DNA from 2 places in the Ensifer sp. 4252 genome. Region 1 is predicted to be linked to the other one. Evidence: predicted binding sites of a transcription regulator. Region 1 holds the regulator's gene; the other holds the start of a gene.
The links. Region 1 encodes LexA, which represses DNA repair genes until DNA is damaged. Its sites were predicted from a motif close to TGTTCNNNNTGTGTTCNG; they were not measured.
Positions count from the first base shown of each region.

Region 2: a site for LexA is predicted at 5,897-5,914, ahead of ABIE33_RS12080 (ATP-dependent helicase). Genes of this name have one in related genera too.

Region 1 is NZ_JBNDIU010000018.1:55,296-71,247, forward strand. Features, by position in the region: gene ABIE33_RS26230 (DNA polymerase III subunit delta') at 1-441, opposite strand, end outside; gene tmk (dTMP kinase) at 438-1,118, opposite strand; gene ABIE33_RS26240 (D-alanyl-D-alanine carboxypeptidase family protein) at 1,199-2,359, opposite strand; gene ABIE33_RS26245 (septal ring lytic transglycosylase RlpA family protein) at 2,420-3,451, opposite strand; tRNA gene ABIE33_RS26250 (tRNA-Ser) at 3,728-3,817, shown strand; gene ABIE33_RS26255 (hypothetical protein) at 4,043-4,207, shown strand; gene ABIE33_RS26260 (DUF4242 domain-containing protein) at 4,574-4,861, shown strand; gene ABIE33_RS26265 (hypothetical protein) at 5,042-5,185, shown strand; gene ABIE33_RS26270 (hypothetical protein) at 5,629-5,916, shown strand; gene ABIE33_RS26275 (hypothetical protein) at 5,973-6,212, opposite strand; gene lexA (transcriptional repressor LexA) at 6,393-7,112, shown strand; gene ABIE33_RS26285 (hypothetical protein) at 7,502-7,834, opposite strand; gene ABIE33_RS26290 (hypothetical protein) at 8,490-8,636, shown strand; gene ABIE33_RS26295 (GFA family protein) at 9,118-9,549, shown strand; tRNA gene ABIE33_RS26300 (tRNA-Cys) at 10,085-10,158, opposite strand; gene ABIE33_RS26305 (thermonuclease family protein) at 10,571-11,272, opposite strand; gene ABIE33_RS26310 (hypothetical protein) at 11,623-11,913, opposite strand; tRNA gene ABIE33_RS26315 (tRNA-Asn) at 12,064-12,138, shown strand; gene ABIE33_RS26320 (cryptochrome/photolyase family protein) at 12,245-13,693, shown strand; gene ABIE33_RS26325 (class I SAM-dependent methyltransferase) at 13,800-15,053, shown strand; gene ABIE33_RS26330 (SMR family transporter) at 15,135-15,506, shown strand; gene ABIE33_RS26335 (SMR family transporter) at 15,493-15,819, shown strand; gene ABIE33_RS26340 (SDR family NAD(P)-dependent oxidoreductase) at 15,807-15,952, opposite strand, start outside.
Region 2 is NZ_JBNDIU010000004.1:210,771-226,722, reverse strand. Features, by position in the region: gene ABIE33_RS12100 (efflux RND transporter permease subunit) at 1-3,035, opposite strand, end outside; gene ABIE33_RS12095 (efflux RND transporter periplasmic adaptor subunit) at 3,032-4,216, opposite strand; gene ABIE33_RS12090 (cyclase family protein) at 4,533-5,354, shown strand; gene ABIE33_RS12085 (carboxymuconolactone decarboxylase family protein) at 5,417-5,821, shown strand; gene ABIE33_RS12080 (ATP-dependent helicase) at 5,957-8,401, shown strand; gene ABIE33_RS12075 (DUF488 family protein) at 8,433-8,879, opposite strand; gene ABIE33_RS12070 (N-acetyltransferase family protein) at 8,928-9,389, opposite strand; gene ABIE33_RS12065 (cysteine hydrolase family protein) at 9,579-10,220, opposite strand; gene ABIE33_RS12060 (phosphoribosyltransferase) at 10,350-11,024, opposite strand; gene ABIE33_RS12055 (diguanylate cyclase) at 11,272-12,516, shown strand; gene ABIE33_RS12050 (CreA family protein) at 12,639-13,139, shown strand; gene ABIE33_RS12045 (hypothetical protein) at 13,278-13,580, opposite strand; gene ABIE33_RS12040 (chemotaxis protein CheW) at 13,976-14,440, opposite strand; gene ABIE33_RS12035 (methyl-accepting chemotaxis protein) at 14,443-15,952, opposite strand, start outside.

The sequences.
Region 1 (15,952 bases):
GTCGGCCGGGTCGATGATGACGATGCGCCAGTTGCCGGTACCGGATGTCTGCGAGAAGAACTTGCCGGCTCGCCGCACCTCGTCGACGGTGATCGCACCCTTGACCCTGCCCGTCTTTTCGTCGACCGGCCGCGTCAGATGCAGAAGATTGTGCGATGCGCCGGAGGCCAGTTGCCGGCCGACGATCGATGCCGGGTCGGGATCCCCGAGCCTTTCGGGTGCAGTCACCGGGTCCGGGTGATTGAGGATGTGGCTGGCGAAGCGAAACGCAAGCGTCGCCTTACCGATGCCCTCCGGCCCTTCGATGAGAATGGCGTGGTGCCCTTTGCCCGACCGGTAGCTCTGCGCCAGAAACGCTTCCGCCTGCTCATGGCCAAACAGCCGATCATTCTGGACCGGCGCGATCGCCCCTTCAAGCACACCTGGCGCTTCCGTCGTCATAGTGCGGACCCCGCATTCGAAGGCCCGGATACTTCGCCGTTCGCAAGCAAGCTCTCTAGCAGGCCAAGCACCTCTGCGGCTATCGCCTCGGCAGATTGCGTCGCATCGATAACCCGGCACCTGTCCGGATCCGCCCTTGCAATATCGAGGAAGGCCTCGCGCCGCTTTTCATGCGTCTCCAGCTCTTCCTTCTCGAAACGATCCGGGCTGTCGTCGCCGGCGCGGCGTTGGGCGCGCTCAAGACCGATATTCGCCGGCAGGTCGAAAATCACCGTCCGGTTCGGGACGACGCCATTGATGGCAACCCGCTCCAGCGTCTCGACGAAGGGCGGCTCCAGATTGCCTGTGATGCCCTGGTATACGCGCGACGAGTCCATGAACCGGTCGCAAAGCACGATCGTTCCCTTGGCCAGCGCCGGCCGGATGACCTCTTCGACATGGTCACTGCGCGCCGCCGCAAACAGAATGGCTTCCATTCGGACGCCGAAGGCTTCGGCCGCTCCCGAAAGCAGCACATGGCGCACCGCCTCGGCCCCGACCGACCCGCCCGGCTCGCGCGTCGTCAACACCTCGTGGCCGAGCGCACGCAGAGAATCGGCGAGCAAGCGCAACTGGGTCGACTTGCCGGCCCCTTCCCCGCCCTCGAATGTTACAAACAGACCTTTTGCCAGCGGCACAGTGCTTTCCTATATCGGCATGCGATTTGGCCCTGTTTAGCCGATTGGTCCATCCGATGAAACCGCCGGGACCGGTTTTGTTACAGCCAGAAGAAGAGCAGTTCCTGAAGAGCGTCGAGCGCGCGGCTTGCCAGCGTGCCTTGGCCCACCGCCCCCGCCGTCTTGACCGGAACCTCGCGCAGCAACCGCTCGCCGTTCCAGAGCCGGACCACGCCGACTTCGGCGCCAGCCTCCACTGGAGCCCGCAGCGGCCATCTGTAAACGACACGGGCCGTCAGGCGTTCCGGGTTGTTGACCGGCAACAGCACATCGACTGGCCCACCGGCTACGAGCGCCACATGCGAGGTTGCACCACCGTAGATGCTCGCCTCGCCGATCGCCTCGCCATCGGCAAAGATCCGCCGCTTTTCGAACGCCGTCATCGCCCAATCGAGCACCTTGCGGCTTTCCTCGATCCGTTCCTTATCGGTCTCCAGTCCGCCCATCGCGAGATAGACGCGACGGCCTCCGCGCTGCATCGAAGCGGCCAGAGAGAATCCGTAGCCCTCGGCAAAGCCGGTGGCGAGACCATCGACCCCGACCTTGGCCGCGATCAACGGGTTCTTGTTGCGTTGGAGGATCTTGTTCCATTCAAACTCAGGCTGGGCGTAAAGCCTGTAAAGATCTGGATGCGCCTCATGCAGGTGACGGGTCAGCGTCACCAGTTCGCTCATGGTGATCCAGTTCTGCGGATCAGGCAGGCCGGTGGCATTGCGGAATGTGGCAATGGGCATGCCGAGTGCGCGGGCCCGCGCCGTCATCTTTTCGGCAAAGGCGGTTTCGCTGCCGGCCATCCCCTCGCCGAGGATGATGCAGGCGTCATTGGCAAGCTGAACGGCCATCCCCTGGAGCAGATCGGCCACACGGATGCGTGACTTCAGCGCCGCAAACATCGTCGAGGTGCCGGATGGTGCGCCGCCCGTGCGCCAGGCGTGTTCGGAAACATCGAAGACAGTCTCGGCCGAAAGCTCGCCCTTGGCGATCGCCTCGCCCACGACTTCCATCGTCATCAGCTTGGCAAGCGAGGCGGGCGGGACGGGTTCGTTCTCGGCGCGGGAAAACAGGACGGTGCCAGTTTCGGCATCCACCAGCAGGATCTGCTTCGCCTTGGTGTCGAACGCCACCGGCGGCGTCTGCGCAGCGGCAGCCCCCGCAAACAACACCGAAAGGCCGAACGCGACCGAAAGCATCTTCAAGCGCATGGGAAACTCCGGTTTCCCATTGGGCATAGCAGCGTCGTCAGAATGGTACAACGTCCCGGGCTACCTGATCGAACCGGTTCTGCCTTGGCGTTTCGCATGGGCAACGATGGATTCAGGCGTAAGCGGATTGGTCTCGACCATGATCGCTTCAAATGGCGATTCTGCATCGCTTACCCGTACTTCCACATAGGCGGCCGCATAGGCCATGTTGCCGTCAGGCATCGGAATATACTCCGGCCGCTCGCGCGGTATCGGCCCGATGTCCGGCAGCATGACGAACTCGTTCAGCGACTGCGGCGCCGCAAACTGCGGAACGGGTGCCGCAAGCGCCGTCACCGAACCGCTGGTATCAAGCGACGATTTCGACGGAATGGTCAGCGTTCCCAACTGGTTGCGCATCGGCTCATTCGAGGCGACCATCACGCCGGTCGCGATCTGGCCTTCCGGCATGACGCCCGGGCTGCGATCGCCCTTCGTCACATAGGAGGCCATGAGATAGGGCATGTCGTTGCCTTCGAGGGGTGCGCGGCCGACATATTGCACCCGAACCTTGGCACTGCCCTTCTGCTTGATATCGAGCAGATCGGCTGTTTTCGACGACACGTCGATGATGCGGCCATATTCATAGGGACCGCGATCATTCACTCGCACGATGACGGACGTGCCGTTTTCGGTGTTGGTGACACGCGCATAGCTTGGCAGCGGAAAGGTCGGATGCGCGGCGGACAGATGAAGCTTGTCGTAGACTTCGCCATTGGCCGTCAGACGGCCATGAAAGGCCGAGCCGTACCAGGACGCGACACCGGTCTTGTTATAGCCGAAATCTTCCTTGGGTTGGTACCACTTGCCCTTGACCTGATAGGCCTTGCCGACCTGAAAGCGGCCGCCGCCTTTCGGGATATTCTTGCCGCTGGCGACACGGGGGCTCGCCTTCACGCCGTAAACCGACTCGGCAAAGTATTCTTTGCTTCTCGGCTTGCTCTTCTTGATACTGGACGTCGATCCGCAAGCCGCGAGCGTTGCGCAAAGCACGGGAACCGCCGCAAGGCGCAGTCCCTTGATCAGATATGCCGCATTTTTACTGGATGTCATCTGTCCCACAACATCATTCGAATAAGCCGTACTCGAAACCTTCCACTCTTGCCCCCAGCGGAAATCTCGGCGTCCCGAAACGGAACAGTCGATTAATCATGACAGCAACAAGGCAAAATTGCGAACCGACGAGCGGCCGATGGCTCGAAATCTCCAGTTATGGTTTACGAATGGTTACCCCGGCGAGATAAACAGCGGATGCGCGAAGAAAATCTTGCAGCCCAAGCATGTTAAATCTTGCAAAGCGGCAAGGCTTCGCGCAATAACGCCCTGCCCGGAGGAGTGGCCGAGCGGTTTAAGGCACCGGTCTTGAAAACCGGCGTGCGTGAAAGCGTACCGTGGGTTCGAATCCCACCTCCTCCGCCATTGCCTGTCTCATTTTTCACCACCCATTGTTGAGCTAGGTCGCCAAGTGAATGCTTTGGCGGCGAACGCATACAAGTTTTGCGAGCGCTCCCTTATATAGCCATAACATTGGCGCGCGCGCCTGCACGGCCGTAGCTCGGCCCGCTTGCCATGCCGGATGATTTAAGGGAAAGTCTGATTCCGGCCCATCGAGGCCTGGGCAATCTCCCAGAACTGGAGAAAACCATGCCTCTTAAATATCTGACGACAGCCGCTTTTCTCGCGCTTCTCACGCTTTCCGGATGCGCAAGCACCGGCGGCAGCAACACGACCTATGCGCAGTGGCAGGGCCCGTCGCCGGAACCCGATCCGTCTGCGGCAAGTCCCGGCGGCTTCCGTCTCAGCTACTGAGTTTCATGACAGCGGCGCGTAGTAAATATGACGCGCCATGGGCGCCGTTGCGCTTTTGACCTGCTGCATGATTTTCCCCTGTAGCACCCGGCTTCGAACGGGCATCTACGCACGCGATTGATCTGCAAATCATAATGCGTGCGGATGTGAATTGCGGCCCGCGCAGGGCCTTGCAGACATTTGCTTTCGCCGGCTTCAAGGCTGCGAAAGCACGCCTTCTGATCTGCTAGCCGAAACGAGGCAAGGTCTCCGGCTGCCTGACGCGATGTTGCATGCAAATCGCCTTGCATGCAATCGCAAGCATTGACTCCCTTTTCATTAGGGAGGCTTGATATAATGGTCATCCAACAGTCAAGGAACTGAGCGATGCCCACTTTCATCATCGAACGCGAGGTACCAGGAGCTGACAAGCTCAGTCATGACGACCTCTGCGCACTGTCGGCGAAATCCAATGCTGTCGTCGCCGATCTCGGCGTGCCATACACATGGATCACGAGCTATGTCGCCGGCGACAAGCTCTATTGCGTTCACGAAGCGCCGAGCGCCGACGTCGTTCGCGAACACGCCGAACGAGGCGGGTTTCCGGCCAACAGGATCACGGAAGTCGCCGCCGTGATTGGGCCTTCGACAGCATCTCAAGGGCGCGGCAAATAGCCGTATCGGTGTTATAATCACCACGGGCAGAAAATCGGCTTCATGCGGGCCCAAACCGCCCGCCCAGGCCAATGCTCCCCACGCACCGTCATTGACTTCCGGCGGTATCAATGCAGGCTAATCCGCCGGTCATTCGGCGCCCATGAGGGTTCCCCGGCACACCTTTTCAAGGAGACGATCATGGCAAAAGGTCAAGTGCGAAGTAACCGCGAGGTTAGAAAACCCAAAAAGGACAAGACCGTCAAAGCCGCCGTAACGACAGAAGGCTCACAGGTAAAGCTTGCAGGCAGCAGCTTCTCCCTCGGCAAGAAAGACAAGAAGTAGGACAGCCGCCTTTAACCTCTCGAACCAAATAGTCGGGAGAGTTTTGTCCTCGGCCAGTCGGACGAGGTGCGCACGTCTCCGCACACCCTGGCGACTGGCCCCCTGACCAAGAATAGATGCCAGCACGCTTGAACGTCGCCTGCCTCCGGATTTGCAAAGATCGTTGCGGGCGGCGGCGCTCGCCAAGCGTTTCCATTTCTGCTGCCAAGCCTGATCGGCCGTCGACACGCTGCATGTAGTAGACGTCGGAAGATCGAGAACGCCCTGTTCATGCAAATCTTTGTGCCTTCCCTGCCACAGCTTGAGCAGCAGTCTTCGCCTCTCGCAAAGAACTGTTGAACACGCCACAGTGCCCGGCATGCTTGCTGGACTTCGGAACGAAAGCACGGTTCACATCGTTAACCAAACTATCGCCGCCACCTCTGATCTAGTGGACGTTCACCGTGCTTGCAGCCTTGCTTATCGCCTCGATTATCGCATCGCCGAACATCGCCCTCAGCGCTGCCACGGTCGACGACCTGCAAGCCGATTTCGAAATGGCTGTACCCTGTCAACAGATCGACGGACGGAACGTTTGGAAAGGGGCGATCGCCTACTATATCCAGTCCTTCGTCTACCAAGGCGACACGCCGGTCGCGACCGACGCGGCCGACGCGGTACTGCCCGAGGACAACTCGGCGGAAACCGTCAAGGAGTTCGAGGACGCCTGCTCCGCCACACGGCCGGCCTGATTCACGCGTCCTTCACCTGATCGCCGATCGACTTCTGCCGATCCCGTGACGGCAGGCTATTTCCACTGGGTTCCATCGCCAGCGGCGCAACCATGCGGCGGCAGCCCGTTGCCAAACGTAAGCTTCAGCCGGTCACAACCCCATTGATTGAGCGGCCCGGGCATCGCCGCATTCAACGCGATTCCGACCTCATCGAACGGGCTTTGTTTATTGTCCACATATTGATACCAGCGGAATCCAAGCACCGCGGTCGCGGCGACAACGATCGTCAGAAAAATTCGAATCAGCTTCGTCATTAGACCCTCATTCCATAAACGGAAGGAGGCATAACAGCCTCGTGCGGCACGTACAGCGACGAGATCGCCGCTATGCACTCGATTGAACCAACATTCACGGAATTTTAGGCACTTGCGGAACACATATGGAACAGATAGTGTCTGTTCTTGATTTGTTTCACGCCTCTGGAGCGACTTGCCATGCTGACCCGCAAGCAACAGGAATTGCTTCTTTTCATCCATGAACGAATGAAGGAGTCCGGTGTACCGCCGTCCTTCGATGAGATGAAGGACGCACTCGACCTGGCATCGAAGTCGGGTATTCACCGGCTGATTACAGCACTCGAGGAACGCGGCTTCATTCGCCGTCTTCCCAACCGCGCCCGGGCGCTCGAAGTCATCAAGCTGCCGGAAGCCTATGCGGCAAGCGCCCAGCCCCGTCGCGGGTTTTCCCCAAGTGTCATCGAGGGAAGCCTTGGCAAACCTCCCGCCCCTGCCCCCGCCGCTGCGAAAACGACGCCGGTTGCCGACAACAGCTCCGTGTCGGTCCCGGTTATGGGGCGCATTGCCGCCGGTGTGCCGATCTCGGCGATACAGAACAACACCCACGACATTACCGTGCCGCTCGATATGATCGGCAGCGGCGAGCACTACGCCCTTGAAGTGAAGGGTGATTCGATGATCGAAGCCGGCATCTTCGATGGCGACACGGTGATCATCCGCAATGCCACCACAGCCAATCCCGGCGATATCATCGTGGCCCTTGTCGATGACGAGGAAGCGACCTTGAAGCGCTTCCGGCGCAAGGGCGCGTCGATTGCCCTCGAGGCGGCCAATCCGGCCTATGAGACGCGTATCTTCGGCCCCGATCGCGTCAAGATACAGGGCAAGCTCGTCGGCTTGATCCGCCGCTACCACTAGAGCGCTTTATCTTTAAACGGAAGCGATTCTGTTGGCTCAAAACGGCCGTTCCACACGAAGGATGGCGCAGAGCGATGCGGATCCATCGGGCAAGCCATCCGACACAGTGGGCGGCCGTTTTCAGTCAACCCGAAGGGCCGGATGAATTTCGGCCATTACCGGCGGCGGCCGTCTTGACCGCAGCCTCTGCTGCGCTCTTCGCCAGCCGCCTTGGTCCTGGCCGAAATTCCTTCCGGCAGAATGCTTCTGTTTAAAGATGAAGCGCTCTAGGCCCGTCTCACTCTAGCCGCCATCGTGCCGGTCAGCCGTCTTCTTGCTTCAACGTCTCGCCACCACAAGGTAGCGAGACGGAGATCGTCAGATCGAGCGTTTTCCAGGCTCGACAGATTTTACTCGTGTATCGAGTACTCGCCCAACTCGCAGAGATCCTGCGTGTCTTCAGTCGTGTCGAGACCGGAACCTTCTTCGAATTCAAAGCGCATGTCGTATTTGCAGACATCGCGTCCGTCGGCGATGGTAATTTCCATGCTTTCGCCCGGATTGAGCACCTGCCGCCCGAAGACGTCGTCCTCCCACTGATCAACACCGACCGGCGACGTGTAGAAGTTCGTCAAAACGACGTTCGTCTTGTTCTTCAGCTGAAAGACGAGATCCTCAGCGCTGGCGGTGGCCGTCGTTGCGGCAAGAATGGCAAGAGCAGTCAGGGCGATCTTACATTTCATTTTATGTCTTTTCCTCCATTGTCGGCTTTGTTTGATACTACCTATACGGGTCGCGCTGTCGGGATATTCATTCCCAGTACCGTCTAGAGACAATATTTTCAGCACTGACAATAGCGACCGGATCACCATTTCGGGGCGCGTCCTCGCAAGGCCATGTCGTTGGCGACTGCGAACGTTCAGAAACTGGCCGGCAAGGGTAGCCCGGCCGAATTGCGCTTTGAAAACAGTGGTTGGCGGCAATGTGGATAGCCTCGTTGCGCGTGTTGGACGCGCCGCATTGACCCGCCGCTTCTTGCCGCCACCTGCGTGCCGCAGCGTGTCCCGGCACGCCCACCGTTTCACTTGCAACAATCGGACCGCTATCGATGGAGAACCACTTTCGCCAGTCGGCCCTGCGCAGGCGCTGGCGGACTTGTTGCCTTCACCGCACGAGGGGCTAAAGCACGCCCTCGCCCGCCCCATTTACAGGCAACGCGCTCACATCGTCATTGACGCTCGCAACGAGCACACGGCCGCTGTACGCCACCGATGGCCCGTATTTCAACCGCCTTCGGATCAGCGCTCGCCTCCAACCCCGTCAACCTGCGGTCGCACCGTTGTCTTTCTTGGGTACGGACCTAGTTACCCATTTCATACCCATGAGAGGAACTGCTGAATGAACCGTAATGGGCTTTATCTGATCATTGCCGTGCTCGCCGTGGCCGTCATTGGTCTCGGCGCCTATGCCTACCGCGAGGAAACAAAACCGGCCGGTGTCGAGATCAAGATTGGCCAGGACGGCGTTTCCGTTCAGGAGAATTGAGCGCGATCTGGAATACTCTCAACAGGCGGTTTATCAGCCGCGAATTTGCGGCTGGGGGCGAATGCTGCTGGACGTTCGACGTCCCTATGTTCGCTCCTCGCGCGGATGGATGCGAACGGCCGTAGACTTTTTCTCCGCACGATCCGCTGGCGTAACGCTCGCGCGACAGCGTGCTGGCGCATGCATTAGTCACTTGGTTTGGGTATGTGCCCGATGTTCGACGGGACGCTTCGTACCCTGCCCCTGAGCCCAATCGGCCTGATGGCCCTACCACGGGCTATGTTTTGCGCCGTTTCACGCAGCATCAAGCTTGTCACGGACGGCACTCCTGGCGGAAAAGAGCGAAAGTCTGATACAGCCAACGGCCTCAACGAGAAGGCGGCCCTCTGGAATGAGCCAGCCCAAGAATGCGCTTGAGCACAAACAGCCCACCCCATACTAAAGCCCGTCAATTGCGCTTCAAAATCAGATGGATGATTCGATGAATCTCGACGTTCAGGACCTAGATGGAGCCTGCCACTGTGGAACGGTTCGCTTCAATGTGAAACTGAAGAACGGCCTCCGCACCGCCCGCCGCTGCACTTGCTCCTATTGCCAGTTGAAGGGCGCGGTTGCCGTCTCTGCCGCCAAGGACGGGGTCACGGTTCTCTCCGGAGGCGAGGCTCTTACCAAATATCAGTTCAACACGAAGGCAGCAGAGCATTATTTCTGCTCGAAGTGCGGCATCTACACATTTCACAAGCCGCGCGCGAACCCGGATTTCTACGGCGTCAACGCCGCGTGTCTCCAGGGCATAAGCCCATTCGATTTCGAAGAGCTCCCTGTGAACGACGGCATCAACCACCCGATGGACACGAAGGGATCAACCGGCCCAAGGCTCGCGGGAACGCTCAAGTTTATTCCGGCCAAGTGATGGGCGCGGCTGGCAGGACGCCGGCCGCAGCCGTTCAAACCGTTTCGCCCCGAATAACGGTGGCGCGTTCGTTGCGCCGCCATCAACGTCCACAGTGCCGCCGGCTCACAACCAGGCGGGTATGCCACAACTGAGTTATGGCGTAGCATCTGTAGAATCCATTCTGGCGGTAAACCGGGGGCTGGCAGCTGTCGCCGTTCCGCATGCAAGCTAGTCGGACCAACTCCCAACAACTTACGCAAGTTCCGTCCCAAAGTCAGCGTCATCGTACACTGCAATCAGTTCAACGGAGCAGGCATCTTTGCGGTGGGCGCCGTTGTCGCCACGACCATCAGTGATCCGCTTCATCGCGCATACAAGGCGGCCGTAAAAGTCCACGCTTTGTGATATCGCCAGCAAGATGCAGCGGCGCACGTGTGCGCAGAACATCGTGAATGGGATCAGGGGCAGATTTCTACATCCTCCCGAGAATATAACAGATCATGAGATCCGCTTCGGAAGTAGCGCTTTAGATCTAAAGCCTGAGGTGTATTTTTGGAGGCCTCGCCCGGAATTGAACCGGGGTACAAGGATTTGCAGTCCTCTGCGTCACCACTCCGCCACGAGGCCTCACCCGCTCGATTGATCAAGCGTTGGCGCGGATTTAGAATGATTGCAGAAAAACCGCAAGAGGCATTTTTCCGAAAAGCGTCCCAGGTAATTTCTGAGATGTGATTTCCACAGAGCCTGACGTTCGTGATCCCTCTTCAATGACAGCCGGCCGTTCGCACGCTCCATCAGGCGCTTGACTGAATAATCAAAAGCGGCGCGCAGAACCGAAGGATAGGACATAAAGGACCGCACGGCACGCAATGCCGTTAAGCAGGCTTACGCACCGAATGAAGACACGACGTCTTCGCTGCCACGCGGCGATGGCAACATTTTGCTCACTAGAAGCGTTTTGCCGGTCACATCGCCGACCGGTTTGATCCGTAGCGCCGCCTCACGCCTCCATAGCCGCGGAGACGCTGGCGTTACACGGCTAGCACCACGGCGTTGACCGTCCCTTCCACGGGCGAACCAGCCCCTCCGAGACAAGAATGCTACCGAGCGAACGGCCATCACGCATCACCACGCGCAGCTTCTCGCTGGTTTTGTCATCGTCCCTGCCGATGGCTTCGATCAGCCTGAAGTCTCCGGCGTTCAGCAATTCGCGCAATCTCTGTTTGGCGTAGAAGCCGCGCGCGCGCTCACCATCGCAACTTGCCTGCTTGATTCGCGGTGCGTCGATATCGGCGACGCGGAACGCTTCGCCTTGATAACGGAACGTTGCACCGTCGATGACGCAATTGTCGTTGCGGATACCGCAGAAATAGAACTGATTCGTCTTAGGCTGCAGAGCGACGGGCTGCGCGATCGGACGCTCGACCGGTGTCGGCGCCGCCAGCCCGACATTGACTGCGGGTATCGGGCCGTCGGCAGGCTTCGTCTTGTGTGTGGCCGGTGGCGTAACGGCACGGGCCTGCGCCTTCGGCCGATCATCCGACCTGGATGTCGATGTCGACTTGGGCGCCGATGCAAACACATCCGAAACGCCCGGCAGATCCCGCAACTGTCCACGGTGGTCATAGGCAACGACGCCGCCGACCGTCAGCACCGCGGCGAGATACCAGGGCAGCATTCCGCCCTGCTTCTTTGTTCGGCTGCCGCGGCGACGCCCGCGGCTTGTCGTGGTCTTACCCATTCCGCCCCATCCTTGATCCGGGCGGCATTATGCTGCCGATCCGTTGCCGAATGGTTTTCAACTGCAGCCCGAATGCGGGTGTTTGCACACAAGACATCGGGGAGAGCGCAACAATCCAGGATCGTTCATTTCCGCAGCACCGCGCTCAGATCGTCGCCAGCAATGCAGCGACGACGACGTTTGCGAGCCTATCGACAACGAAGGCACGATGCGCCCCAACCGAGCGACCTCCGCAGCCGTGGATTGATGTGGACGAGCGAAACGTTGCTCTCTCCGGCATGGGCTCTGCTTCCGTCCGGCGTTAGTTTTGTGGTGCCCCGTCGAAGCGAGGCCACCTTCGCAAAGATTCATCACTCTTTTGAGGAGCCCGTCCCGTTGCGTCGACGCGCCCACCACACGGCGAACCTGCGCCGGCGGCGGCGAACCGAGGGAATATCGTGCGAGAGGATGAGCAAGCCCAGGGGCACCATCCAGAATCCAAGCACCGGCAGAAAACCGAGAAAGCCGCCGAATATCAACAGCCCGCCAACCAGCATGCGCAGGAGCGGTGATTCCGGCAGGGTAAGGCGCCATTTGCCCAGCACGATCTGCCGGGTGTGCGGGTCTATGCCGAAATGCGTCTGTTTTCTGTTTTTATTCATCATTCCCTATCCGACTGCGTTTCCCACAATTGGGGACTTCTCCACAGGCTCGCAACAAAACTTCTCACTTTTTTTGAAAAAACAGCTTGGCAAATCGGAAAAGCATTTGTATTAGCAGCCTCACTTCTGCAGGACACGCCGCGCAGATGATCCCTGGTAGCTCAGCGGTAGAGCATTCGACTGTTAATCGACAGGTCGCCGGTTCGAATCCGGCCCGGGGAGCCAGTTTTTAAAAGAGCCATTCGCGGTAATGCCGGAATGGCTCTTTTTCATTTTGCGGCTATCGTGGTGCCGACGGCACCCTTCCTCCACCAGTCACCTTTGGAATGTCATGAGCGCGAATTCGACAACGCCGGTTCTGGTCTGGTTTCGTCGAGATCTGCGCCTTTGCGACAATCATGCGCTTGCTGCTGCGTCCGAGACGGAAGCACCAGTGATTCCGATCTACATCAATGAACCAGAGGAAAGCGGCAATGGACCGCTGGGCGGCGCGCAGCGCTGGTGGCTGCACCATTCGCTCAAGGCACTGCGATGGTCGCTGCGGGCGCACGGCTCCGACTTGATCCTTCGGACCGGTGCGCCGCTGGATGTGATCACCGAGATAACGCGGGAATCGGGCGCGACGACAGTGTTCTGGAATCGCCGCTACGACCCGAGCGGGATAGGGACCGATGCGCCACTGAAGAAAGTGCTCATTGAACGCAGCGTGACCGTGAACAGCTTTGCAGGGCAACTGCTGCATGAGCCAACCCGGCTCTTCACTAAGGGTGGCGGGCCCTATCGGGTATTCACGCCGTTCTGGCGTGCGCTTGAGGCCGGCGGCGAGCCGGCGGCACCGATCGAGGCGCCGGAGACAATCAGAGCGCCTGTGAAGTGGCCGGCATCCGAAGAGCTTGAACAGTGGAGGCTCTTGCCGACGCGGCCGGACTGGGCATCGACGTTCACAGAAATCTGGACGCCGGGCGAGGAGGCTGCTGCCGAGCGCGTGCAAGACTTCGTCGAAGAAACCCTTGCCGGCTACAAGACCAAGCGGGACGTCCCAGCAGCGCAAGGTACGTCCCTGCTCTCTCCGCACCTTGCCTTTGGCGAAATCTCTCCAGCGCAGATCTGGCACGCCACGCGCGGCCTGACGGAAACGCCGGTGGACGATGTCGTCACCTTCCGCAAGGAACTCGCCTGGCGCGAGTTCTCCTACAATCTGCTGTTTCACAATCCGGATCTCGGCCGTCAAAACCTCGATCGTCGTTTTGATAGCTTTCGCTGGCTGGACAATAACGATCATTTCCATCGCTGGGCGAAGGGCCTGACCGGCTATCCCATCGTCGACGCCGGCATGCGGCAGCTTTGGCGCCACGGCTACATGCACAATCGCGTCCGGATGATCGTCGCCTCCTTTCTGATCAAGGACCTGCTCATCGACTGGCGACATGGAGAAAGCTGGTTCCGCGACACACTGCTGGATGCAGACCCGGCGTCGAACGCCGCGAGCTGGCAATGGGTGGCGGGATCCGGTGCCGATGCATCGCCTTTCTTCCGCATTTTTAACCCTGTGCTCCAGGGCGAGAAATTCGATCCCGAGGGCCTCTACGTCAAGCGCTTCGTTCCGGAGCTCGCTGATCTCGATGCGCGCTATATCCATCGACCATTCTCCGCTCCCGCGGCAGCGCTTGCAGCCGCCGGCGTCGAGCTTGGGGTCTCCTACCCTACCCCTATTGTCGATCACGCATTTGCCCGCGACCGCGCGCTGGCCGCGTTTCAGGAGATCAGGAACGCCACCTAAAAAATCACTACAACCGCACCACCGCCGGTACAAATCCGTGGTTGGCCTCGCGCCGGATTATCGCTAGGCTCACGTTACGGATGCAACGATTGCCGGAGGGTGGTTTATGCATAAAACAGAAGCCTGCTTTGCCGATTTCGACAATGCCGAGCTCCTCTCGACTGAGAATCTCTCACAGGTACTGAAGGACTTTCCGCTCAAGGCCCAGATGGTCCTTCGCGGCCTCGTTCACCTCGAGGCGGGCGCGCTCGTGCTCGCTCTGCCCAATAGTCGCCGACTGCTGGTTAAAGGAAAGGTGCCGGGGCCATGCGCAGCGGTGACCCTGCACAACTGGAATCTTCCGCACCGGGCGATCACCGGCGGCACGATCGGCGCCGCGGAAAGTTATATAGACGGCGATTGGGACAGCCCCGATGTCGGCGCGTTTCTCGAGCTTTTCCTTGTCAACGCAGACATCGGCAACCGATTCCCGAACCGGGCGCGCGGGCTGATGCGGCTCTTGGAAAAGTTTATCCACTGGCGCAATGCCAATACAAGGACGGGTGCCCAGCGCAACATCTCTGCCCATTACGACCTCGGCAACGCCTTCTATCGGGAATGGCTCGACCCGAGCATGACCTACTCGTCGGCGCTTTATGCAGGCGGCGCCAACGATCTGCAGTCGGCCCAGACCGCCAAATACCGTGCACTGGCCGAGGCGACGAATCTGCGGCCCGGCGACCACGTGCTTGAGATCGGCTGCGGCTGGGGCGGGTTTGCCGAATTTGCCGCCACCGAGATCGGCTGCAAGGTCACCGGCCTGACCATCAGTCGTGAGCAGCTCGCCTTTGCCCGCGAGCGCATGCACAAGGCCGGCATCGCAGACCGCGTCGAGCTGAAATTCCAGGACTATCGCGAGGAAAAGGGTCTCTACGACCGAATCGTTTCGATCGAAATGTTCGAGGCGGTCGGGGAAAAATTCTGGTCGACCTACTTCTCGCAGTTGAAGCGCTGCTTGAAGCCCGGCGGCAAGGCCGGCCTGCAGATCATCACGATCAAGACGGAAGCCTATGAGGAATACCGCTCCAACCCGGACTTCATCCAGAAGTACGTGTTCCCCGGCGGCATGCTGCCGACGCGCGAGCATCTAGTCGATCTCGGCCGCAACGTCGGTCTGCGCATGATCAACGATTTTGGCTTCGGTGGTGACTACGCCCGCACGCTCGGCGAATGGCGGCAACGCTTCTGGTCTGTGTGGAGCAAGATCGAGCCGCTGGGTTTCGATCTGCGCTTCAAGCGCCTGTGGGAATTCTACTTCTATTACTGCGAAGCCGGCTTCCGTGCGCGCAACATCGATGTCCGTCAGATCGTCTTCGAGTGAGGCGCGCCGCCGGCAGGCTTTACCGACCGCCCGACAACGCCTATGAGGCACCCGATCCAGATCTCTTCTTGAAGGTTCCTCATGCGGCTTGCATGGTTTTTCCTGGCACTCGCCATCGCGACTGAAGTGGCGGGCCTGACGGCGATGAAGGCCGCATCCGCCAATGGCTCCTATATCGGCCACGTGGTGATGTATGTCTCCATCGCGCTTTCCTACGTTTTCCTGGCAAAGGCTGTGAAGACCATATCGGTCGGCGTTGCCTATGCCATCTGGGAGGGATCCGGGGTCGCGATCATCACGCTCGTTTCGGTCTTCGTGTTCGGCCACGTGCTGACCGGCCGGGAAATGCTGGGCCTGTCGATGGCGGTGGCCGGAATCCTGCTCGTCAATGCAGGCGAACACCGCGAAGAGGACGCTCCGGACACGCAGGGAGCCATCGATGAGCGCGCCTAGTCTCTATTTCGTCTTTGCTGTCATCGCCGGCGTCCTCGACATCGCTGCCAATCTCGCGTCGACCAAATCGAATGGCTTCGCGCGCCGCGGCTGGGGCGCGCTTTCCATCGTGCTCGTGCTCGCCGCTTTCGCCTTCCTTGCGGAAGCGGTCAAGGGCATGGAACTTGCCATCGCCTATGCCGTTCTCGGCGCGACCGGGATTTTCGGCACAGCCATCTGCGGCCGTCTGCTCTTCGGCCAGAAGCTCAAGCCGATCGGCTGGGTCGGCCTTGCCCTGATCTTCGGCGCAGTCCTTGTGCTTCACACAGCCTGATGTGGCCGCTCCTTGGTGCTCGTGCGGGTGCTCGTCGCCATTGGCGGCGTCGCGCCTTGCCGGGTCAGCCTGTCAACGAGCGCGAAGTAGGCAGCATAGGGCAGCAGGCGTGACAACTTCGCCATGGTGATAG
Region 2 (15,952 bases), on a different contig from region 1:
GGCGTCAGGTAGAGCGTCACGACCACGGCAAGGCCGAGACCGCCGACCAGCACCCAGCCGAGCGCAATGCGTGCCTCGGCACCGGCACCGCTTGCCATCACCAGCGGCACCGCGCCGACGATGGTGGCGATCATCGTCATCATCACCGGCCGCAGGCGAATGTTGGCGGCGTTCTCGATAGCCGTGCGCACATCCTGCCCGCGGTCACGCAGCTGGTTGGCGAATTCGACGATCAGAATGCCGTTCTTCGCCATGATGCCGACAAGCATCACCAGACCGATCTGGCTGTAGATGTTGAGCGTGTTGCCGGTCATGATCATCGCAAAGATCGCGCAGGCAAGCCCGAGCGGCACCGTCGCCATGATGATGAAGCCGCTGATGAAGCTCTCGAACTGCGCCGCCAGCACCAGGAAGATGATGACGAGGGCAAAGCCGAAGGTGATGACGAGGCCGTTGGCGTTCTCGTTGAGGGTCGCAGCCTCGGCCAGCGGCATGATGCGCGAGCCCGGCGGCAACAGCGGCTCGGCCATCTGCTCGACCATCGTCAGCGCCTCGCCGAGCGCCAGGTCGGATTTGAGCCCGGCCGACAACGATACCGCGCGAAGCTGGGATTCCCGCGAGAGCTGTGGCGCCACAGCGGTTTCCTCGACGCTGGCGATCGTCGACATCGGCACGATCTTGCCGTCGCCGGCCTTGAGGAAGATGTTCTGCAGGTCCGTCGGGTCGTTGACCGGGTTGGTCGAGGACAGAAGCTTGACCGGGTAGGATTCGCCATCGACGAAAACGTCGACGACGCTGTTGCCATCGAGCATCGCCTGCAGCGCCCAGGCGAGACCGCCGATGTCGACACCCATGTCGGACGCGCGTTCGCGGTCGATGGTGATCGAAAGCTGCGCCTGGTTGGCCTCGTAATTCAGCCGCACATTCTCGAAGCGCCCGGTGTCTTCCATCTGGCGCACGAGCTTTGCCGCGGCATCGCCGAGCTTGGTGTAGTCGTTGCCGACCAGCGCCACCTGCAGGCCGCTGCCGGCGCCGCGGATGCCAAGGCTGTTGGGCTGCATCGCAAACACCCGCACCGAGGGGATGCGTGCCGTCACCTTGTTGATCTCGGAGACGATCTGCTGCTGGCTGCGGTCGCGCTTGTCCCAGGGCGCAAGCGTCAGCACCATGAAACCGCTATTGGCCGAGCCGCCCTGGCCGGAGATCGAGAAGATGTTGTCGATCTCGCCGGATTTGACCAGCGGCTGCAGCCCGTCTTCGATCCGGCGCATCTGCGCCTGCGCATATTCGAGCGACACGCCCTGCGGCGCATTGATGCGCATCATCACCTGCGAGCGGTCTTCACTCGGTGTCAGCTCCGATTTCAGCGTCATGAAGCCGATACCGCCCATGGCGGTGAAGAAGGCGGCAACGACGAAGACGATCAGCGGTGCATTGAGGCAGCCGCGCAGGGTGACGCGGTAGAATTCGGATGCACGCGCGCCGAACCGGCGCATCGGCCCGGGCTTTGAATGGTTCTCCTGCGTCAGCATGCGCGACGCCAGCATCGGGCAGAGCGTCAGCGACACGAAGGACGAAAGCAGGATCGAGAAGGCAAGCACGAAACCGAATTCGCGGAAGAGACCGCCGGTCTGGCCGGGCAGGAACGAGAGCGGTACGAAGACGGCCGCAAGCGTCGCCGTCGTCGCCAGCACTGCGAAGAACACTTCCAGCGTGCCGTGCACGGCCGCGGCCCTCGGCCCCAGCCCTTCGGCGCGTCGCCGCACGATGTTTTCCAGAACCACGATCGCGTCGTCGACCACGAGCCCCGTCGCCAGAACGATGGCGAGCAGCGTCAGGATGTTGATCGAGAAACCGGCCATATAGATCGCCGCCACCGTACCGATCAGCGCGATCGGCATGGTGATGGTCGGGATCAGCGTCGCACGCCAGTCGAGCAGGAACATGTAGATGACGAGGGTGACGATGAAGATCGCCACGACCAGCGCGATCTCGACCTCGTGGATGGCGCCGTTGATGAAGACGGCGTCGTCGCTGGTGATCCGCAGCTGCGTGCCCTCGGGAAGGATCTGCGTCTGGATCGTCTCGACGACCTTGCGCACGCCCTCGGAAATATCGACGGTGTTGGATTGCGCCTGGCGGATGATGCCGAGGCCGATGCCCTGGCGGCCGTTGGAGCGAAGCGCCGTCGTGCCTGAATCGGGCCCGAGCGTCACCGTGCCGATGTCGCGCAGCCGCACATTGTTGACGAGGATGAGGTTTTCGAACTGCTCCGGCGTCTGCAGGTCGGCGGTCGCGCGCACCGAAATGTCCTGGCTGGCGCTGGTCAGCTTGCCGGCCGGCACGTCGTAGGAGGCGTTGGCAAGCGCCGTCCTGAGATTTGCGACCGTCACGCCGCGCCCGGCGAGCTTGGCCTGGTCGAGGTCGATGCGGAAGATCTTTTCCTGGTCGCCGTAGACGGCAACGTCGGCGACCCCTTCGACGGCTGCCAGCCGGTCGCTGATCTCGTTTTCGACCAGCAGCGTCATGTCTTCCATCGTCATGGTATCGGATGTCAGCGCCAGGCGCATGATCGGCTGGCTGTCGGCATCCGCCTTGACGATACTTGGTTCGTCGACATCCTCGGGCAACTGGTTGCGCACGCGGCCGAGCGCATCACGGATATCGTTAGCCGCCTGGCCGATATCGGTGGTGTCGGAGAACTGCAGCGTCACGCGGCTGCGGCCGAAGTTGGACGTCGAGGAAATGTCCTTGATGCCCTGAACGCGCGATACCGCACCTTCGACCACCGAGGTCACCTCGCGATCCATGGTCTCGGGCGCCGCGCCATCGAGCGTCGTCGTCACCGATATGACCGGCTGGTCGACCTGGGGCAGCTCGCGGATCTCGATGCCGTTCCAGGCGGCAAGGCCGGCAACGACGATCAGCGTGTTGACCACCAGCGCGAAGATCGGCCGGCGGATGAAAAGCGCGGTAAAGCCGGTCTTGCCGGCCTCGCGAGCGGTCTGGTGGCCCGGTTCCTTCGCGCCGCTCACTTCACGTCCTCCGCGACCTTCTGCGCGGCGTCGCGGCGCTCGCGCCCGGCAATGCGCACCTCGCCGCCGTCGCGCAGCCGCTGCACGCCTTCGGTGACGACTTCGTCGCCTTCGCTCAACGCCGCGTCGACCAGCACCTTGTCGGGGTTGCGCTGGATGATCTTGACCGGCACCCTCTCGCTCTTGTCGCCGCTGACGCGCCAGACGTAGGAGCCTTCCGAACTCCACTGGATGGCAAGCGGATCGACGGTCGGATAGGTGTCGCCGTCGAACGCCATCGTCACGGAGAAGGACATGCCAGCCCGCAGCGTGTCCTCTGGATTTTCCAGCCGCGCCCGCACGCGCAGGGTCCGGCTTGCCTGATCGAGGCGATTGTCGATGGCGTGAATGACGCCGTCGAGCTGGCTGCCCGGCTGGGCGATGGCGTGCGCGGTCACCGGCTGGCCGACGACGATCTTGTTGGCGAAACGCTCCGGCACCCAGAAGTCGACGAGGATTTCCGAACGGTCGTCGACCACGGCAATCGGCGTCGTCGTGGTGACGTAGTCGCCGACATTGACGGTGATGATGCCGACGACACCCTTCGACGGCGCGACGATATCGCGGCGCTTGAGATCGAGTTCTGCTGTCTTGAGCGCAAGTTCGGCCGCCTGCATGGCGATTTCGGCGTCGCGCACGTCCACTGCCGTTACTGCGCGCGCCGTGCTGAGGTTGCGATAGCGCTCCATTTTTTCCCGCGCACTGTCGCGCGTCAGTCGCGCCTGGTCGGCGGCAATCTTCTGGTCGTCGCTGTCGAGCTTGGCGATCACCTGGCCTTGCGCCACCTTTTCGCCGGAGCGGACGAGAATTTCGGTGAGGTTGCCGGTAGCCGTCGGCGTCACGGTGACGGAGTGGATCGCCTCGCCGTTGCCGATCGCGTTCAGCCGGTCGTTGACGACAGACGTTGCCGAGGGGCGCACCATGACGAGGATGGCGTCGTTGCCGCCCTGCCTGCCTCCGCCATTGCCTTGTCCGCCCTCACCCCCGGCGCCGCCGTCCTGCTTGGAGATCGCATCGATCAGCGGATGCGAGACACCGATCGCAGCCAGCGTTTCGCCTGCCCCGGGTACGAACCGCACCCAGACGCCGGCGCCCACCAAAAGCACAACGGCGCTTACCGCCAGCTGTTTCCAAACCCGCATTCATGTCTCCAAATATGCAAAACACGCTCCTGCGCGGCACGCGCCGGCGGAACGTTCCGATTTGCCCTGAGTATCGTTGTTCGCACCTTTGTGGGCAACGGCGGAATGCCATCATTACGCAATTGTAATAAAAGCGTATTTGTTGGCGGCATGATGACATCAGCGCCATCGTGCGCCGGCAGTCACGATCGCCGCGCCATTCCATGAAAACGCACGGGATAAACACCGTTTACAGCGATCCTCCCTGCGGTATCCTGCAACCGCTGGCAGCCATTGCCGCCCGGTTTCGACCGGTTCTCGAGAGGGGAGCAAAGACATGTGCGATGCGTGCGTCATGGAATCCGTAAAGCAGAAGATGCTGTCCCGCCGCAGCTTCTTCAAGGCAGCAGCCGTCGGAACGGCCGGGATCGCGGCGGCAAGCGCGGGCATCGCTCCGCCGGCGCTCGCCCAGGGTCACTCCAGTGTCACCGACCTCACCCACGAGCTCTACGAGGAGTTCCCGACCTTTTTCGGCCAACAGCAGTTCTTCCGCGAGGCGAAGTTCACCTATGCCAAGGACAAGTTCAACCTGTTCGAGCTCAGGGTGAACGAGCACACCGGCACCCATGTCGATGCGCCGCTGCATTTCTCCGCCGATGGGCTGTCGGTCGCCGAACTGCCGGTCGAAAAGCTCGTCGTACCGCTCTGCGTCGTCGATATCCGCCAGAAGGCATCCACTGACCCCGATGCGCAGGTGACGCCTGACGACATCAAGGCCTGGGTCGCTGCAAATGGCGAGGTCCCGGAAAATGCCTGCGTCGCCATGCTCTCGGGCTGGGGTGCGCATCTCGGCACCGAAAAATTCCGCAACGCCGATGGCGGCGGCAAGCTGCACTTCCCCGGCTTCCACGTCGAGGCGGCAAAATATCTGCTGGAAGAGACCAAGGCGGCCGGCATTGCCGTCGACACGCTCTCGCTCGACCACGGCGCCTCGGCCGATTTCGCCACCCACTACGCCTGGCTGCCGGAAGGTCGCTGGGGGCTGGAGGCGGCCGCCAACCTCGACAAGGTGCCGGCCAAGGGCGCGACCCTCGTGCTTGGCGCGCCGAAGCACCGCGGCGGCACCGGCGGCCCTGCCCGCGTGTTTGCGTTGGTCTGATCCCTTGGCCCCGAACATCCGGCGGCGCCCCTGCCGCCGGCGATGCTTACTCAGGAGACGTCATGAGCACCATTACCCCACCGGCCGATCCGGAATCCGATCCACGCGTAAAAGCCGTGTTCGACGACATCCGCACCACGCGCAAATCGGACTTCATCAACAATATGTGGCTGTGGCTCGCCTTCGATCCGGACCTGCTGGAACAGACCTGGCGCGACGTCAAGGCGGTGATGGCAACGCCCTCCGCGCTCGATCCGCTGGTCAAGGAAATGCTCTATATCGCCGTGTCCGTCAGCAACGGCTGCGGCTACTGCGCCCATTCCCACACGGCTGCCGCCCTGGCCAAAGGCATGACCAATGCCGAGCATGCCGATCTCTTGCGGGTGATCTCGCTTGCCGCCAGAACCAACCAGCTCGCGACCGCTTTGCAGGTGCCGGTGGACGCCACCTTCGACAGGACGGCCTGACGACGGTCGCGCGGAGGATAAGCGGCTTCGAAATCGCCTGTCTTTCCACAGGCTTGGTGCGGGTGGCGCAGAAAACGGAATAAAAGAAGAACATCCTTTCTGGCCTTTCGCCTCCGAATCACTACATTGAGCCGCATGATGAGTGGTTTCGACGACATTCCCTTCTTCGACGAAGAGCCGGCCCCGCGCAAACAGCCGCCGGCAACGGGCGGCATCGCCGCGCGCGCCATGGCGGCGCGCGACCGCCAGCAGCGCCCGGACTATCTCTCCGGCCTCAATCCGGAGCAGGCCGAAGCGGTGGAATCGCTCGATGGCCCGGTGCTTGTTCTGGCCGGCGCCGGCACCGGCAAGACCCGGGTGCTCACCACCCGCATCGCCCATATTCTTTCCACCGGCCGCGCCTTCCCCTCGCAGATCCTTGCGGTGACCTTCACCAACAAGGCGGCGCGCGAGATGAAGGAGCGCGTCGGCGTGCTCGTCGGTCACGCGGTCGAAGGCATGCCCTGGCTCGGCACCTTCCACTCGATCGGCGTCAAGCTTTTGCGCCGCCACGCCGAACTCGTCGGCCTGCGCTCCGACTTCACCATTCTCGACACCGACGACGTCGTCAGGTTGATCAAGCAGATCATCCAGGCCGAAGGTCTCGACGACAAGCGCTGGCCGGCCAAACAATTCGCCGGCATGATCGACGGCTGGAAGAACAAGGGCCTCGACCCGGCGCAGATCCCCGAGGGCGATGCCCGCGCCTTTGCCAATGGCAAGGGCCGCGAACTCTACGCCGCCTACCAGAACCGGCTGCGCACGTTGAACGCCTGCGATTTCGGCGATCTCCTGCTGCACCCGATCCGCATGTTCCGTACCAATCCGGATGTGCTGAAGGAGTACCACGACAAGTTCCGCTACATCCTCGTCGACGAGTATCAGGACACCAACACGGCGCAGTACATGTGGCTGCGTCTCTTGGCGCAACGCGCCAAGGGCGTGCCGCAGAATGTCTGCTGCGTCGGCGACGATGATCAGTCGATCTACGGCTGGCGCGGCGCGGAAGTGGACAACATCCTGCGCTTCGAGAAGGATTTCCCCGGCGCCAAGGTTATCAAGCTCGAGCGCAACTACCGCTCGACCGAGCATATTCTCGGCGCCGCCGCGCACCTGATCGCCCACAACGAGGGGCGGCTGGGCAAGACGCTGTTTACCGAACGCACCGACCCGGATGACGAAAAGGTCCAGGTGCACGCCGCCTGGGATTCCGAAGAGGAAGCGCGCGCCGTCGGCGAGGAAATCGAGCAACTGCAGCGCAAGAGCCACAAGCTCAACGACATGGCTATCCTGGTGCGCGCCTCGTTCCAGATGCGCGAGTTCGAAGACCGCTTCGTCACGCTGGGCTTGAACTACCGCGTCATCGGCGGCCCGCGCTTTTACGAGCGCCTCGAGATCCGCGACGCCATGGCCTATTTCCGGCTCGTCTGCCAGCCGGCCGACGACCTTGCCTTCGAGCGTATCGTCAACACGCCGAAGCGCGGCCTTGGCGACACCACCATTCGCACCCTGCACGACTATGCCCGCGCCCGCGACGTGCCGATGCTTGCCGCTGCAACAGATATCATCGAGACCGACGAGCTGAAGGCGAAGGCCCGCAAGGGGCTGTTCGATGTCGTCGCCGATTTCCGCCGCTGGCAGAGCCTGCTCGAAACCACGCCGCACACCGAACTTGCCGAGCAGATCCTCGACGAGAGCGGCTACACGGCGATGTGGCAGAACGACAAATCGGCCGAAGCGCCGGGCCGGCTCGAAAACCTCAAGGAACTCATCCGCTCAATGGAAGCCTTCGAGAGCCTGCGCGGCTTCCTCGAACACGTCTCGCTGGTGATGGACGCCGAGCAGAACGAAAACCTCGATGCCGTCTCGATCATGACGCTGCATTCGGCCAAGGGGCTGGAGTTCGACACCGTCTTCCTGCCCGGCTGGGAGGAAGGCCTGTTTCCGCACCAGCGCGCCCTCGACGAAGGCGGCCGCTCCGGCCTCGAGGAAGAACGGCGCCTCGCTTATGTCGGCATCACCCGGGCAAAGCACCGCTGCCACATCTGGTTCGTCTCCAACCGCCGCATCCACGGGCTGTGGCAGTCGACCCTGCCCTCGCGCTTCCTCGACGAGTTGCCGAACACCCATGTGGAGGTCGCCGAGACCGAGCAGTCCTACGGCGGTTACGGCCGCGGCGGCTACGGTCAGTCGCGCTTCGACAAGGCCGACCCCTTCCAGAACAACTACTCCACCCCCGGCTGGAAACGCGCCCAGCAGCACCGCTCGGATGCAACGCGCGACAACTGGGGCTCGCGCTCCGGCCACGCGGTCGAGCGCATCGGCTACGGCGAAAGCGGCCCACGCAGCCGCACCATCGACGGCGAACTGGTGGCGAAATCCACCAGCACCGAGCCGTCACGCTTCACGGTCGGCGACCGCGTCTTCCACATGAAGTTCGGCAACGGCAACATCTCAGGCATCGAAGGCAACAAGCTGACCATCGACTTCGACAAGGCCGGCCAGAAGCGTGTGCTGGACGGATTCGTCGAGAAGGTGTGAGCGGAAAATCCCCTCAACGGCTATCAGACGCCTAAAGGTGCTCGACGCGAAGGCGACCTCCCCAGCGGTCGTTGAGATATTCGCAGACGAGGGTCCGATGGCAGCGGTGCGGCTTGTCCTCGGCGCAGAGCAGGCAGGCGCCCTGCAGCGCCTCCGGCTTCACCTGCTGCTCGACCTTGCGCTCTGCCATGAGGTCGAGAAAGTCCCGCGAAAAGGTCTTCCAGTCGCCCTTGTCGGTCTTGTAGGCCTTCATGATCGCCTCGGTCGGCGCGAAAAGCGGCTGGTGCACATAGTCGATGCCGCCGATCCTCTTCAGGAAGAAGGCTAGATCATTGGCCTTGGCGAAACCGGCAAGCTGCGAGGTATTGTGCAATCGCACATCCACAATCGTCTTGACGCCGGCCTTCTGGAGGCGATCGAAGAAATCTTCGGCCGACGATTTTGTGAAGCCGATCGTCGAAACCTGCACGTTGTCCATGGCGCACCCCAGTTGCCCATTGTCACACAGCCCCAGCCAAGCTGAAACCTAGACCATCTTGCGGTAGACGATAAAGCCCGGGCGTTCCGCCATCTTCTCGTAAAGCGCGATCGCCGTCGCGTTGGTCTCGTGCGTCTGCCAATAGACGCGCGCCGAGCCAGCCTTGCGTGCCGCCGCGTAGACGCCTTCGATCAGCGCCGCGCCGACACCCTTGCCGCGCGCACCCTCGCTGGTGAACAGATCCTGAAGATAGCAGTTCGGTCCGATGGACGTCGTGCTGCGGTGAAAGAGGTAGTGGGTGAGCCCGACCAGCCGTCCCTCGTTTTCGGCCACCAGCGCATGCATAGGCTCATAGGCATCGAAGAATCGCGACCAGGTCATGGCGGTGATATCAGCATCGAGCGCCGTTGCACCCGAGCGACCATAAAAGGCGTTGTAACCATCCCAGAGCGGCAGCCATTCGCCGTAATCGCTACGGGCAAGCGGGCGGATGCGAAGCGCGTCGGTCATATCTCTGTCCTGCTGAATCAATGCGAATGTAGCGTGGAAAGGATGGCGTGATGCCTTTCCATGCCTGCGCAACGCATGCGCAGACCTTACCGGTGGAGATGCCACGCTCCTGGCGGTTGCGTGCAGACCCGAACGGTGGATACCCGCCGACACGGCCTCGCGGGACTGTGTCGACGGCAAAGGCTTTCTTTATCTCTGAGCCTTGGTCATCGCCCCGACGATCTCGTCGACGCCGGTCAGGATCGCGTCGCCCATGAAGGCGATGTTGTCCATCGAGCGTTCGCCGGCCTCATGGTGGCCGGCGCCGCAGGCGTCGCGAATGACGATCGGCACCAGCCCTAGATCGGCGCCATGGCGCACGGTCGGGTCGATACCGATTTCCGTTGCAATGCCGCAGATGGCAAACGAGGTGAGCCCGAGATCGCGCAGGATAATGGCAAGCGGCGTGCCCTCGAAGGCCGAGAACGTGATCTTGTCCAGGATCGCCTCGCCTTCGCGTGGCGCCAGTTCCGGCACCAGTTCGAAGCCCGGCGTGCCGCGCAGGAACCAGGGCTGGATTGCATCGGGATCATCCGTGCGCTGCCAGGCCATTGCCTGGCGCATCTGGAACGCCCCCATCAGCGGCTTCGGCATCGACAGGTGCCGCAGAAAGATGACGGGATAGCCGCCGGCCCGCGCCGCCTCCAGAACCTTCAGCACCTCGGCCAGGACCGCCGGGCCATTCTTGACCTGATTGGTGATCCCCACCTGCATGTCATAGACCACCAGCGCCATCCGGTCCGGTCGGCAAAAATCGGCAAGCGTTTTCCCAATGTCCATTGAAACTGCCATCATCCCCTCTTCCGGCCCACCTCCTCCGGCGGCCGTCCCCGACGCTTCAATCAAGCACCGGGAATGTGGCGCGGCGGTCCCAATGTTTCAATACGGCCGGGGGCAAATGATGGCGCTGGCACCTCCGTCTCATGCGCCGTCGCACCTGTCTGCCCTCGCCTTGCCGATCAAGGTCATGACCTCGGCGTCAGACGTCTGCTCGAAGTCGCGGTAATGGAGGCCGACGGCGCGGAAGAAGGCGGGGGTGGAGAGACAGACGATACCGTCGACCGACGACCGCAGGCTTGCGATCGCGCTCGCCGGCGCGACCGGAACCGCCAGCAGCAGGCTGCGCACGCCGGCCCGGCGCAGCGCCTGGATCGCCGCGCGGATCGTGCCGCCAGTGGCAATGCCGTCGTCGACGAGCACCACATTGCGATCCCTCGGCGAATGCGGCTCGCGGTCGCCGAGATAGAGCACCCGCCGTCTTGCGATCTCTGCGCGTTGGCGCTCGGTTTCGGCGGCGATGTAGCCGCGCGGAGGCCGCACCAGGCGCACGGCCCCGCGGTTCAGAACCAGCTCCGCCTTTTCGCCGTCGACCAATGCGCCAAGTCCGAATTCCAGATGACCCGGCGCGCCGATCTTGCGCACAATCAACACCTCGAGCGGCGCGTGGAGATGCATGGCAATCTCGAAGGCAACCGGAACGCCGCCGCGCGGCAGCCCCATCACCAGGGGCTCGGGCGGCGCCTCGACGGCCACTGCCTGTGCCAGCCGGCGGCCGGCGTCGGCCCTATCCTCGAACAACACCGGTCCTGTGAACATGTCGCCTCTCCCGGCCCGCAGAAGGCCGCCTGAACCGCCTGGAACCGCGTCACCGTCGACGAGACCACTGACCGTCCGGCAGTTGTCACTCCGCATAGGTGGACAACCGTGCCAATCTCGGCTGTCGCTAAAATTGCAGCGATTTTCGCCGGATTTCGTTAAGGCGCGAAAGCTACCAATTGACCCTGCATATTTGGCTTTGACGCAAGCCGCCTTCCTCGATTTTAGCACGACAGGCCGTTTCGAAATGAGCTTTCTCCCCGCCCTATCGATCATATCCCTGCTGGTGATGCTGCCGGTACTGCTTTCGCTGCGGAAATCATCGATGCCGGGCGCTGCGGAGTTCGCTTCCAGCTGCGCGATGACAGCCATAGCCATGGCATTGGTGATGCTGGCCGAGATCCCGTCCCTCCGGCCGCTGCTGCTTGTCGGTTTTGCGTTTCTCGCCATAGCCTGTCTCTTCGTTCTTGCCGGTTTCCGCTCGTTCTTCGCTTTGCCCAGCTGGAGGCCGGCAATCCTGCCGCTCGGCGCAACGATGGTTGCAACCATCTCGGTTCTGGTTGCGTTCGGCGCGCAGAGTACCGCGGCTCGGGCGCTGATCGCGCTCGGTGTCGCCGCCGCCGTCTTCGTGGTCGCCTCCATTTCCGTCCTGAGGCTGCGCACAGCGAGCGACCCGACGACACGGAAATCCATCGTCATCGGTGCCGCCATTGCCAGCGTCACGCTCCTGCATATCGCCGCGATCTCGCCCCCTTCCCCCGTGAACGAGGCGGGCCCGGCTATCCTTATTGCCTGGAACTTTCTGCTGGCTGCGATGTGGCTACTCTACCTGCCCATCCTGTTTCTCGGTGTCATCCTCATGACTCATGACCGCGTCATCGCCGATCTCAAGACCACGATCGCCCGCGACGAATTGACGGGAGCGCTGTCGCGGCGCGCCTTCATCGAACTTGGCGAACGCATCTTCGCCGCGTGCACGGCTCACGCGCGCCCCGCCGCCTTCCTGCTGCTCGACCTCGACTATTTCAAGCAGATCAACGACCGCTATGGCCATGCGGCCGGCGATGCCGCGCTCGGCCACTTCGCCGACACGGTCGCTGCCTGCGTTGCCGGGCGCGGCACCTTCGGGCGCATCGGCGGTGAGGAATTCGGGATCGTTCTTTCCGATCATACGGAGGGGGAAGCGTTTCTGCTGGCCGAAGAGATCGGCCGTACGGTCCGCGATACCCCTGTCGGCCGTTTCGGCCAACCGATCCGGTTGACGGTCAGCATCGGCATTGCCAGCGCGAGCGAGGCCGATACCATGACCGACGTAATGGTGCGGGCCGACATGGCGCTCTACGCTTCCAAGGCCGATGGCCGCGACCGCTGCACGATCGCCGGGCGGCTGCAGCCCGATGCGAGCGCTCGCGTGCTTGCCGCTGCCGCGGCGCAGCTTCGCGCTGCCGAGAATTATTCGCTCGCACCGCAGCTGCTGCGCGATACCGGCTGATCCGCGAAACTCCGCCAAGCCCGGTTCGCGTGTTCCACCTTGCAGTGCCCTTCTTGCACTGCCCATCTTGCATTGATGGGGGCAAAACCTATGTGAACGGTGCAATCCACCGGAGGAAATTCATGTCCCGTTCGTTCCGCGTCTCGATCCTGGCCGGCCTTGCCGCTCTCGTGACATCAGTCGCTCCCGCCCGCGCCGAAACCGTCGGCGAAGTCGGTGTCGACTGGCTCGGCAACGACATCATCGTCGACGCGGTCAGCGATCCCAAGGTCAAGGGCGTGACCTGCCACGTCACCTATTTCGATCGCGGCGTCATCGACCGGCTGAAGAACGGCAACTGGTTCGAGGATCCCTCCAACAACTCGATCGCCTGCCGCCAGACCGGCCCGATCGAGATCGGCGATATCGATCTTTCCAAGGAAGGCGAGGAAGTGTTCCGCTCCGGCCTGTCCTTGATCTGGAAAGACCTGCTCGTTACCCGGATCTACGACCGCAGGAACGACACGCTGATCTATCTTGCCCACTCGCGCGAACTGACCGACGGTTCGGCCAAGATGTCGATCACGACGATCCCGCTCTACGGGCAGACCGTCAACTGGCAGGAAGGCAAGCCCCAGCCCTGAAATAGCGCCCCCGGCGACCACTCTTTCAGGCGAAATGCATTAAAAACAAGCCCTCCCGAAATCACGTTCCGGGAGGGCTTTGTCATTGGCCAGTCCCCCAACTGGCGTCGGCCATTCTTTGCTTGGAAGGTTCGATGCTCAATAGGTAGGTGGCACGATACCCTGGTAGTAGTCGCCGTCACCACCCTGATAGCGGTCATTACCCGGCTGCTGGTAGATGACACGCGGCGGCGCGGTTCTGTAGATGCTGCCGGTCGACATGCGGTCCACCGGAGCGACGCTGGTGCCCATCGGGGCGACCCTGACGCGTTGCTGCGTTCCGGGAGGGTTGTGCGGGTCGATACCCTGGTAATAGCTATCGGCAAATGCCGGAGCCGCGATACCAGCGACCGCCGTCGATAGGACTAGTGCAGCAAGTGAGTTTCTCAGAGACATTTTCATGACATCAACTCCTATGTCGTTGTCTTTGCATCACCCGGCCTCCGTTCGGGTAGGAGCAAGAACGTACCATACACCCACTTGTTCCCCGGTCGAAGATGACGTTTCGCTCACATTATCTCGTGCAACCGTGATGGACATTACGCAACTGTAACTTGACCCGCTCGGTCACACCCAGCCCGTGACGCAGGGTCAATTCGGCAAGCGTTTGAAAGTTCGGGATTTTCCGCAACACAAAGGGCACACGACGACTGCGGCGCTGTCCCCAGTTTCGCCCTTTTTGACGGCGTCACAAACAAAACCGTCCCCCATCGTGAAAAGTTCCGGAGAAGCAAAAAAGCAAACGGCCCGGAACTTTGTCCCGAGCCGTCGCGAATGGCGGTGCGATATGGCTGCGATCAGGCCGCCTGGGCGAGTTCGTCGGCAATCACGGTGTCGAGGTTGAGGAAGCAGACCATGGTCTTTTCCAGCGCGACGATGCCGCGGCAGAAAGCGCGCTGTGCCTCCGGAATGATCTCCGGTGCCGGCTGCAGATCTTCGCTCTTGATGGTCATCATGTCGGATACCTGCTCGACGAGCAGGCCGACCAGCTTGCCGGCGATGTCGGTGACGATGATCGCCGACCGTTCCGACGGTTCGGTCATCTTCATGCCGAGACGGCAGGCCATGTCGATGACCGGGATCACCGCGCCGCGCAGGTTGATGAGGCCAAGTACGTAGGGCGGCGTGTGCGGCATCGGCGTCACCGGCGCCCAGCCGCGGATTTCGCGGATCGCCATGATGTCGATGCAGAACTCCTGGTCGCCCAGATGGAACGAAACGATTTCGAGATAGGCACCGGACTGCTTGATTGCGTTGGACATGATCAGAATTCTTCCCAATTCTCACCGGAGGCCGAAGTCGATGGCACGGAGCCCGGTTGGTTGCCGAATGCGCCCGCAAGCTTGCCCATGAGGGCCTTGGCGGGGGATGGAGCTGGACGCGAAGTCGATTTTGCCGAAGCGAGGTTGCGCAAAGGCACCGCTCTGTCGATGCCCCTGGGTACGAGCCTCGTCGATGCCGGCGTCGTCGCTGCTGCCGTCTTCGTCTGGACAGGAGGAGCAGTTGCCGGCTTCACGCTCGAACCCACCTGCGATGGCGCGCTGGAACGCATCGACGCGTGAACCGCGCGGCCCTCGTGGAACTGACCGACGAGCTGCGTCAGCTTTTCCGCGTCCTGCGCCAGCGTGTGGCTGGAGGCGTTGGTCTGTTCGACCATTGCCGCGTTCTGCTGCGTCATCTGGTCGAGCTGGCCGACGGCCGTGCTGATTTCGTTGAGCCCGGTCGACTGCTCGCGTGCCGCCATGACGATGGAACTCATGTGTTCGTTGATGCGCGCGACATCGACGCCGATGCGGCCGAGCGCCTCGCCCGTTGCCTGCACCAGCCGGACGCCGGTGCCGACCTCGTTGCCGGAGCGGCTGACCAGCGTCTTGATATCCTTGGCGGCACCGGCAGCACGCTGCGCCAGTTCGCGCACTTCCTGCGCCACGACGGCAAAGCCCTTGCCGGCTTCGCCTGCCCTTGCCGCCTCGACGCCGGCGTTGAGCGCCAGAAGGTTGGTCTGGAAGGCAATCTCGTCGATGACGTTGATGATCTTGCCGATCTCTCTCGACGCATCCTCGATCCGGGCCATGGCATCGATCGCCTCGCCGACGATTCGGCCGGATTCCTGCGCATTGGTGCGGGTGTCGTCGACCATGCGGCTCGCCTCTTCGGCGCGCTGGGTCGCCGTGCGCACGGTCACCGTGATCTCGTCGAGCGCGGCGGAGGTCTGTTCCAGCGATGCGGCCTGCTTTTCGGTGCGGCGCGCCAGGTCGTCGGCGGCGGTGCGCATCTGGCGACCGTTCGATTCGATCGAGAGCGCGTTTTCCTTGACGTTGAAGAGCACGTCGCGCAGGCGCCCGACCGTCTGGTTGAAATTGCGGCGCAGCGTGTCGAGATTGCCGTCGAAGGGTCGATCGATGGTGACGGCCAGATCGCCTTCGGCAAGCTGCGTCAGCGCCAGGCCGAGGCTGTCGACAGCGGCCTGAATGCGGCGCACCGCTTCGTCGCGCTCGCTTTGCTGCTGTTCGCGTTCCTTCTCGATCTCGCGGCGGCTGGCCGCCGCATTTTGCTCGAGCGATTGCTTTTCGATGGCCGAGGCGCGGAAGAGGTCGACGGAGCGGGCCATGACGCCGATTTCGTCGCCGCGATCGAGCGCGTCGACCTTGGAGCCGAGCTCGCCCTTCTGGATGCGCTGCATGCTGTCGCGAAGCCCGAGGATGCCGCGGCGCAGCGTGGCCCCGTGAAACCAGAGAAGGCCGAGCAACGTCGCCATGGCGAGCAGGCCGGCT